DNA from 2 places in the Paenibacillus sp. J22FR21 genome. Region 2 is predicted to be linked to the other one. Evidence: riboswitches for the same ligand, from Rfam matches in the RefSeq annotation. Region 2 holds a riboswitch; the other holds the start of a gene.

Region 1 (5,125 bases), on a different contig from region 2:
GAGGTGATATAAGACCTGTGCGGTTCGTTAGAATTTTAAATCGGGGGAAAACGGCGAAATAAGACCTCTACGGTTCGTTAGAGTTGAACGTGCGGTGGCAGGAGTGCAGCAGCGCTCCCCTCTCACCTGACTAATGATTCCGGCTCCGCGGCATGCATGGTGCTGAACGCAAAAAGGCGGCACAGGACTGAACCCCACGGAACGCACAAAAAGGTGGCATAGGGATGAACCCTTTGCCACCTTTTTGTGATTTTGCCAAGTCGATATTAGTAAGTCATGCCCGGGTAAAGCGGGTATTGCGACACGAGGTCGCTTACCATACCGCGTGCTTTCTCCAGAACGGACTCGTCCTTCGGATTCTTGAGCGTCATGGCGATGACTTCTGCGATTGTAGCCATTGCGTCTACGCCCATGCCGCGCGATGTCGCTGCAGGCGTACCGATACGGATACCGCTTGTGATGAACGGGCTCGTTGGATCGAACGGAATCGCGTTTTTGTTGACTGTGATTTGAACGGAATCCAGAACGTGCTCCGCATCTTTACCTGTGATGTTCAGGTTGCGAAGGTCGATCAGCATCAAGTGGTTGTCGGTACCGCCGGAAACGATGTTGATGCCTTTCTCAATAAGAGCGTCAGCAAGCGCTTTTGCGTTGTCGACAACGTTCTTGCCGTATTCTTTGAACGAAGGCTGAAGCGCTTCGCCGAAAGCTACTGCTTTTGCCGCGATAATGTGCATCAGAGGTCCGCCTTGGGAACCCGGGAATACTGCTTTATCGATCGCTTGCGCCCATGCTTTGCGGCAAAGGATCATACCGCCGCGAGGTCCGCGAAGCGTTTTGTGCGTAGTTGTTGTTACAAAGTGTGCATGTGGAACCGGGCTTGGGTGCAAGCCAGCAGCTACCAGACCTGCGATGTGCGCCATGTCAACGAAGAGCAATGCGCCTACGTCGTTAGCAATACGGCCCATTTCTTCAAAATCGATGATGCGCGGGTAAGCCGATGCGCCTGCAACGATCATGCGCGGACGGTGTTTGAACGCCAGCTTGCGCACTTCTGCATAGTCGATTGTAAATGTTTCTTCGTTAACGCCGTAGGCCACGAAGTTGTACAGAAGACCGGATGCATTAACCGGGCTGCCGTGCGTCAAGTGACCGCCATGCGCCAGGTTCATACCAAGAACCGTGTCGCCCGGGTTTAGAGCTGCCAGGTAAACAGCCATGTTCGCTTGTGCACCGGAGTGAGGCTGAACGTTCGCGTGCTCGGCACCGAACAATTCTTTGGCACGGTTGCGTGCGATATCTTCCGCGATATCGACATGCTCACAGCCGCCGTAGTAACGTTTGCCCGGGTAGCCTTCTGCGTATTTGTTCGTCAGCACAGTGCCCATTGCTTCCAATACCGCTTCGGAAACGATGTTCTCGGATGCGATAAGCTCGATGTTGTCGCGTTGGCGCTGAAGTTCCAGGCCTAGGGCTTTCAGGATTTCCGGATCTTGTTTACGTAGGTTTTCCATGTTGATGAGTCCTCCTCAAGATAAATAAGTATATTCGTTAGTCGCAAGTGCCAGCAGATGTTGCCGGGCCAGCCGCTTCTCGCGTGTAAACCGCACGTTCCCCGCCAATTAGCTTCGGACGGGTGTAAGCCATCGTTAAATGCGCGGATCCGATTGCTCGAATCGTTGGTCGCACCGGTACCGCAACACGCTTCAAGTGCATGCCGATGAAGGTGTCGCCGATATCGATGCCCGCATGTGCCTGAACCGTCTCGGTCAGCACGGCATCCTGCAGCGTTTGGAACGCGTAGGCTGCCATCGAACCGCCGGCTTTGCGCACAGGGATTGCCGAAACGAGATCTAAGCCATACCGCTCGGCAGCTTCCCGTTCCATGACAAGGGCCCTGTTGAGATGTTCGCAGCACTGATAAACCGGATAAAACTGCAAGTCTTGACGCACCTTCTCGACCCCCGCATAGATCGCAGCTGCCGTTTCTATCGTGCCTGATGTACCGATCCGCTGTCCGAGCACCTCGCTGGTAGACACGCCGATTACGAGCAGCTGTCCTTGGCGAATGCCGGACGCGGCTGCAAGCTCGCGGACTATGGTTTCTACATCCTTGGTCAGCTTTGCCGAATCCATGCTGTTTATTCCGTGGTCTTGGTCGCTCATCGCCGGGTACGCCCCTTACTCAGATTTCGCCGCATCGGCGAAGTCTGCTTCAAGCTTCATTACTTTGTTCACACGGCCGATATGACGCTCGCCACTAGAGAACGGGGTCTCGAGCCAAATCCGGATAATCTCTTGGGCCACGCCGGGACCAATAACGCGCTCACCCATGGCCAGTACATTGGTATCGTTGTGCTCGCGGGTTGCTTTGGCCGAGAACATATCGTGCACGAGCGCGCAGCGAATGCCTTTGACTTTGTTAGCCGCGATGGACATGCCGATTCCAGTGCCGCAGATGAGAATGCCGCGCTCTGCCTTGCCTTGTGCAACAAGCTCCGCAACAGGAAGAGCATAATCCGGGTAGTCTACGGACTGGTCGCAATCGCAGCCAACGTCCTCAATCTCGTGACCAAGCGATTTGATAAACGGAACTAGCTCATCTTTCAAGCGGTAGCCCGCGTGGTCTGCGCCGATGGCGATTTTCATATCCATTTTCCTCCCAATAGAACCGCACATGGCGGAAATTGTCGATTCACAATGGCATTAGTATACCTGATTTCGCCGAAAAAGACGAAAAAAGAGCAAGCATGCATAATGCACGCTGCTCTTTGCCCAGGCGACCGGCCGTATGATCCGATGCTCCACCGTGGTTTAACCCACTTTCGTCGCCAGTTACATCGGAAACCGTCTTTAGTTGCTTTTATCATAACGGATTTCGGCCTCAAAATCAATCGTTGCCGGCAAGAAACGGCATCTGCCATCCTTTGGAAGCACTCTCTGTGGCGCAAAGAAAAGAGAGGGAAATTTACAGAAATAATATCAAACTTATCCCTTCAGTCGGTCCAGGAGACGGCCCAGCGCCGCTTCGATTTGGGTCGCACTCTGCTCATACATGGCCAGCGATCCGCCGAAAGGATCTTCCACATCGAAGCTGGGAATTTGCCGCTCCAGCTCTAAGAGCTTGGACCGCTCCTGCGGAGTCAGCGGCTGGCCCAGCGCTTGCTTGATCTGCCAGGTCGAATAGAGCCCTTCCAGTTCGGCGATGTCCGAGAGCACCTTGGGGTCCGTATTCACGAACTCGAGCAGCGTATGCGTCTTGTCCACCGCAGCCGGAAAATGCTGCAGCAGCTGCCTCTTATGGCTGGCAGTCATCGTCAATATAAGATCAGCCCACGCAATCGAGCCGCCTTCGAGCGCTTTTGAGGTGCCGTTGTGCGCGATATCACGATTGGACAGCGCTGTCCGTGCATGATTGGAAACAGGCAGTCCATCGATCGTGGACACGCCTGCGGAACGAATATCGAGCTGCATGCCCCTTTGCTGGGACATCGCCCGAAGCAGCGCTTCAGCCATTGGTGAACGGCAAGTATTGCCGGTGCACACGAATAGAATCCGTTTCACGATTGATTTCGCTCCTCTTCGTAGGTGTGGTTTGGGATATGGTGAACTGGTGAATTGGTGAATTGGTGAAGAAAATGATGCTGACGCAAGATTGCTATGCCGTATTTCGTTTCGCGCTAACGAATCGCTGTATGATTCGTAAGCGTGCGTGTGCCGGAAGGTCAGAACAGGAACAGCAAGCCGAATGTAAATAAGATGACGCCGCCGCACGCTTCCCCGTACCCGCCGAGACTTGTCCCCACCTTACGACCGAGCAGCAGTCCAAATACGGACATCATCCCTCCGGCAACGCCGAACAGCAGTACGGTCAGCAGCATGTCCGTATCGAACATGCCAAGAGAGATGCCGACGGAAAAGGAATCCACGCTCACGCCTAACGCGAACAGCAGCATCCCCCATGAACTGCGATAGTCGATCGACTCTACGGCGTCGCCGCGCAGCGAGCTGTAGATCATATGGCCGCCGAGCAGCAGCAGCAGCGCACCTGCCGCAGTCGTCGCAACGCCGCCAAGCAGCGTACTTACATATTTACCCGTGAAAATGCCCATGAGCGGCATGATCATGTGAAAAAGCGCAATGATCGCGCTAAGCTTTGCTATATCCTGCAGCCGAATGCCTTTGAGCCCAATGCCGATACCCAGCGAAAAAGCATCCATCCCTAGTGCCACAGCAATGATCAGCAGCGTCAGCAATTGTCCGGCATGCATGCCCGCCTCAACCATTTCATCCTCTCCTTGTCCGCAACCTCTCCACAAGCATATGCGGACAAGATTGGAAAGATGACCTTGGGGAGGCGCTAGGCGCGCGAAAGGGCCGGTGGCACGGGCTGCGGCGGGGTGATGCGGTTAAGGCTGGACCGGTGGCGCTTGGTGCGCGCGGATTCGCTAGGCCCGGCGCGGTGAGAGCAACCGCGTAGCTGGAGCACGGCAAGCGCCGTCGCTAGACGTGGACCACCGCGTGGCCGGCCGCTTTGGATAAGCGGTTCATGAGCGCATGGCCGATCCCCTGCTCCGAGCAGGTCTCGGCCCAAATGCGCTGTACGCCGCGATTGTCGAACTCGCGCAGCGCATTATAGAGGCCGTGCGCAGCCGTTTCCAGCTGCGCCAGGCTGCCGACGACGAGCACGCAGTCGGCGTCGTACCGAGCAGCATGCTCGGCGAAGGCGAGCACGCCTGTGCGCTCGCCGCGCGCTTTCGCTGCGCTGGCCTCCGCCTGAATATAGGCGGAGACGGCGTCAGCGTCGCCTTTGACCAAGTGCATCAGCCCCTGCGGGGCGTAATGCGCATATTTCATGCCGGGCGAGCGCGGCGCCTGCGCTTCCGCAGCGCGAGCTTCCGCCGCTGATGGCGCAGCAGCGGCTGCCTCCATGCCGGCGCCCGGCGCGGCAACCGCGTCGAAATCGACCTGCGCCGCAACCTCGCGCAGTGCTTCGGCCGTCACGCCGCCGGGGCGCAAGATCCGCACAAGATCGCCGTCAACCTCGACGACGGTCGATTCAAGGCCTACACCTGCAGCGCCGCCGTCGACAATACCGTCGATCAGGCCGCTCAGGTCATCTCGC
Region 2 (5,125 bases):
TAATCGAAGCTTTCGCTCACCCTGGCTCTTGCCTCGGGATCAATCGAAGCCAGCTCAACCGCCATATTCACCATCATGCAGCCGGCGGGGTTATCCTCGCTTGTGCCCTGAATCGTGTAATCGAATATGAAATCGATCGCCTGACTAGGCGTGGAGTTCGGAATGAGGGCACCAAGTCGGTTATTGGTCAATGTTTTGTACCGATCAAAGGCCCTTAGATATAGCATATGTTTATCGCCGAACGTATCATACAAGCTCCTGCGGTGAATGCCCATACGCTCGACAAGATCATTAATCGATGTTTTCTCGTAGCCCTGCTCCCAGAACAGCTTCATTGCCTTCAGCAGTACGACGTCTTCTTCGAATTCTTTCGCTCTAGCCATAAGCATACCCCTTTCCAGTCGATTTTACCATATTGAGAACAATCGGTAAAGAATCCTCTGACAAGGTGTCTTCTACTCCGGCGACTTTTTGACTTATCGATATACCGGTGCACCGAACGGGGATGAGCCGCCGCCACCGTCAACACTGATTTCGGCGCCTTGCACGTACGAAGCATCATCCGAAGCCAGGAACAAAGCAACGTTTGCGATTTCTTCCGGTTCACCCAAACGGTTTAGCGGAACCGATCGTGTGAGTTTGGCTTCCATTTGCGCAAGCCCTTCCGGCTGACCCCAGATCGGAGTGCGTGTAGGACCTGGAGCGACTGTATTTACGCGAATGCCGCGCGGCGACAGCTCGGATACGAACACTCTAGCCATGCTGGCAACTGCAGCTTTGCTCGCCGCATAAGCCGCCCATCCCGGGCTTCCTGCATTGGCAAGCACTGAACCATTCAAGATCACCGAAGCACCTTCCTTCAGGTGAGGCAATGCAGCTTGCACCGTGAAGAATACGCCTGTCACGTTCACGTTCATAACCTCTTGGAATAAGGCTAGTTCCGTTCCACCCAGTGGAGTATGACCACCAATGCCGGCATTAGCGAATACGACGTCCAGTCGGCCGAATTTCTCGACTGCTGCAGCTGTTGCTTTCTCCAAGCTCTGCGGATCGGTCGTTTCGGCTTGAATGCCGAAGCTATTCGCCGTGCCCAGCTCCTCCACTGCTGCGTCGAGTTTAGCTTGATTACGACCTGTGATGACGACTCTAGCTCCTTCGGCTACAAACAATTTCGCAGTCGCAAACCCGATCCCGCTGTTACCACCTGTGATGAATGCTACTTTACCGTTTAATTTACCCATTATGAATCGCTCCTTTGTCATGTGCTTTATTATGCTTCCTTTTTCGAGAATGATCGTTCTCGAAAAGGTTAAAAAAAATTGTACTGCAGCCACACTCCATTTACCTTTCGGGAATGATCGTTCTAGTATTCCCAATAAAAAAGGAATGCATCTCATGGCTCGATTGCTTCCTTCTTGCTTACGAGATCATCTTAGCATATTGAGAACGATCAGTAAAGAATTATTTTAAGAACTAGCCCACTGCTGTGGACTAGTGCAATTTCTTTAGGAACGTGACCAATCATATTCCATCAAGCTCGCTGCCAGAAGCGCGCGCTCCTCGCCCAGCAGTTTACCGATCACATAAAGGGACGCATCGATCCCTGCTGAAACGCCGGCTGACAGAATAATCTTCCCATTGTCCACGTAACGCGCTTCTTCGTGAATAACAGCCGATTCCGGTGCTATTGCTCGAAGCTCATGCATCGCCAGCCGGTTCGTAGCTAGCTTCAACCCATCTGCCAGCTGTGCTTTCACAACAAGAAGCGCACCTGTGCAAACGGACAGCACCAGCTCGGCTTCTCCCGCAATCTTACGGATCCAATCCGTCATGACCGTATTGTGCATTTCGGTTCTGGTGCCCGGGCCTCCGGGGATGACGAGAATGTCCGGCTTCGGACAGTTCCGAAAGTTGTAAGCCGGGTTAATGCTCAGGTTGCCAAGCGCTTGAATCGGGCCATCGTGTTCCGCCACGGTGAACACGTTCAAATCTCGGCCATAGTTACTTCCGGATAGGAAAGCTTCGAATGGCCCTGCAAAATCCAACACTTCCACGCGATCAAAGATCAGAATCGCTACATTCCTTGCCTGCCGCACCTGCTCCTGCTCCATTTCATCATCTCCCATGAAATAATAAAAAGTGCTCAGTCCAAAAGACCAAGCACTTCGCCCAGGCGTACGGCATATGAAATATGTGCTCCCTCGTGGTACTCCACGTTTACGCCAGTCACACACACCGAATACTACCTTTATTTTAGTCCGAATATTCTCGCAAATCAATCGTGAAAGTTCTGGCTATTCACTGGGAGCCCGCCTCGCATCTGCATAGTTCGCCCCAGACCGGCTCGGGAAATACAAATGTTGCAGAAAAGAGCCCCGTGAATCCTCAGCCACTGCTCCGACCATCTATATGATGACTGGATCTACATTCCCTTGCTCCTTCGCCCATATACGACCCGAATGACGAACTCGGCTGCAAGCAGCAGGAACAGAATCGCCCCATAAACGCCGATGGTGTAGCTGTGCGTGTAAGATACGCCGAATCCTTGGTGAACCACGTACGTAATCGCATGGATGCACAGATTCGTATAACAGAACGCGTAGCTTCTGACCATCCAATTCCGGTGGGCGATGCGCTGTTTTCGTCTTACTTTCACGATCGCAATCACCGTCATGGCCGTCCACAGCATGCTCAGCAGGTTAAACGGAACGCTGTTCAGCTTGCCACCGGTCGCATAAGGTGCCATGTAGCCGGAAGTTAGCACCACAACAAGGATCACGCCAAAATAAACATACCCGATCGCTCGGTGGGCGCGCCGGTATTGGGTTTGAACCTTCGAGGCAAAATTAACCGCTCCCGCAACCATCGCGATGCTCGCGCAAACCACATGAACATACATCACATTAAGCCAAACCGGCTTGTTTAAAGAGTGCTTTAAGTTGATTTTGTGACTAAGAAAACGATCCGCCTGGGGATCTACGAAGAAATTGATGGTGATCACATATACGATAAAGCCGATCGCAATCGTCAGCATGCACAGATAGAGAATTTTGGATTTCTGCATAGCTAAGTTGTACCTCGTTTCAACATTAGAGCTCTGCCGCGGACCTTCGCACACGCACAGCGCTCATCGGAACCGGAATTGTTCATAGTGAATCGAACCCGTGGGAACGCCGCTACGCCGAAATTCCAGCTGGAACGCCGCAAGCATCGGAGCCGGTCCGCACATATAGATCTGTTTTGCCGCCACAGCCATCTTACCCTGCATCGTGCTGACTACACGCTCGGCAGTGAGTCGCCCCTGTTCCGCAGAATAGTGGACATGCACCTTGAGGTTATCGTGCCGCCGCTCGGCTGCACGTATCTCGTTCAGAAACAGCGCTTCCTCTTTCGTTCGCACCGTGTAGAAGAAATCAACATGATGGGGAAGACGCTCCGGCATATCTCGAATCCAGCTAAGGAATGGCGTCACGCCAATACCGCCGGCGATCCATATTTGATTCGTATCGCCTTTGCGGTAATCCATAGTGCCATAACCGCCTTCAACAACGGCTCGCGCGCCTGATTTCAAGTTTCGGTTCAGGTAATCGGTATAATCACCGGCGGATCGAATCGTCAGCCTGAGGCCGGACTCCTTGGGTGAGCTGCTGATGGTGAAGGGATGCCACTCGGACAGCACCCTGTCTCCTTTGAACCGGATAAACAGAAACTGCCCTGCTTCAAATCGCAGCTGTTTCTTCTCCGGAAAGAGCGTCACCTCGACTGCTCCTGCGCTCAACTGCCGTACTTCGCTCACTTTATAAGCCGCTCTTCGCCTTACGAATCTCGCTATGAGCTCCGTATATAAATAGGAGGTTATCCCGACAACGATCGCAATCATCAAGAGTGTAAACGGCACGGTAGTCGTTCGAACGAGCGGATCAACCAGCAGCGAATGCGCCGTGCCGATAATGAAGAAGAGCCCGATAAACCGATGCGTGATTCGCCAGCCTCGGTAGCCTATTCGCACAATCCGCCGAACCACCGGTATCCTCGGTGCCAGTGAAAGGAGAATGAGAAGGACAAAACCTCCAAATGCAATATAACCGGGAGCTCGTCCGGGCGGGATCTCATTAGGATTAAGCGGCATCACAAGCAAATGAAGAAAGAGCAGCAGGAACACAAATATACCCGCGTTTCGATGGACGACATACAGCTTATCCAAGCCGCCAAATAATCGTTCCAATACCCGGAATCTCGTTGCGAGCAATAAAGTGAAGGCCATCATCATCATCATTGTAGAGCCAATTACTTCGCCTAGATAACGCTGGGAAAACGCAGGCTGTTGGCTATTATCCATAGGTGGAAAAGCAATCCACACGGCGGCATTAACAAGCGGTAGCAAGAAGATTAGAAAATGGCGAGGCTGCAGCATGCACGTGCTCCTTTTCTCGAGTGAAATCCTTGTCTACTTCTGATTCTACCATAGACCTCACTCGAAAAATCTCACAGTACGATGAATATCTGCCGCGCCCCGCCACAATTATTACTTCTCGCTGAATTCGACTTTCTTCACCCAACCGAACGGATCAGCAACGGCACCGGTTTGGATGCCTGTCAGCGTGTCATAGATGGATTTCGAGAGCTGCCCGGTCACGCCTTCGCTGATCACGAGCTTCTCTCCGTTCCAGTTCATCTCTCCAATAGGCGAAATAACCGCAGCTGTTCCGGTTCCGAAAGCCTCCTCCAGCGTGCCGTTACGACCCGCTTCATAAAGCTCCTCAATGGACAGCACTCTCTCTTCAACAGGAATGTCCCAGTGCTTCAGGAGTTGGATGACCGAATTCCGTGTAATACCCGCCAAGATGCTGCCGTTCAGTGCAGGCGTTATAACCGTTCCATTGATCTTGAAGAATACATTCATGCTGCCGACTTCTTCAATATATTTGTGCTGCGTGCCATCGAGCCAAAGTACCTGCGTATAGCCTTGCTCCTTAGCGGCTTGCTGCGATTTCAAGGCTGCGGCATAGTTGCCTGCGGTCTTCGCTTCACCTACGCCGCCCACAACTGCGCGAACATACTGGGATTCCACGTGGATTTTGACCGGATTAATGCCCTCGGGATAGTAGGCACCGACAGGCGACAT

The links. Region 2 has a riboswitch for ZMP and ZTP ahead of AC0YNS_RS25605 (DJ-1/PfpI family protein). Riboswitches for the same ligand answer to the same signal wherever they lie in the genome.
Region 1: another riboswitch for ZMP and ZTP. It lies ahead of rpiB (ribose 5-phosphate isomerase B); the one in region 2 lies ahead of AC0YNS_RS25605 (DJ-1/PfpI family protein).

What each region holds. Positions count from the first base shown of each region.
Region 1 covers NZ_JBWDNJ010000006.1:157,172-162,296, forward strand. The annotation lists gene AC0YNS_RS21695 (serine hydroxymethyltransferase) at 267-1,514, opposite strand; gene AC0YNS_RS21700 (TIGR01440 family protein) at 1,552-2,166, opposite strand; gene rpiB (ribose 5-phosphate isomerase B) at 2,182-2,649, opposite strand; ZMP/ZTP riboswitch at 2,767-2,849, opposite strand; gene AC0YNS_RS21710 (low molecular weight protein arginine phosphatase) at 2,989-3,564, opposite strand; gene AC0YNS_RS21715 (manganese efflux pump MntP) at 3,726-4,286, opposite strand; gene AC0YNS_RS21720 (L-threonylcarbamoyladenylate synthase) at 4,504-5,125, opposite strand, start outside.
Region 2 covers NZ_JBWDNJ010000008.1:140,375-145,499, reverse strand. The annotation lists gene AC0YNS_RS25615 (TetR/AcrR family transcriptional regulator) at 1-383, opposite strand, end outside; gene AC0YNS_RS25610 (SDR family NAD(P)-dependent oxidoreductase) at 477-1,241, opposite strand; gene AC0YNS_RS25605 (DJ-1/PfpI family protein) at 1,506-2,111, opposite strand; ZMP/ZTP riboswitch at 2,161-2,240, opposite strand; gene AC0YNS_RS25600 (DUF2306 domain-containing protein) at 2,423-3,064, opposite strand; gene AC0YNS_RS25595 (ferredoxin reductase family protein) at 3,128-4,414, opposite strand; gene AC0YNS_RS25590 (branched-chain amino acid aminotransferase) at 4,526-5,125, opposite strand, start outside.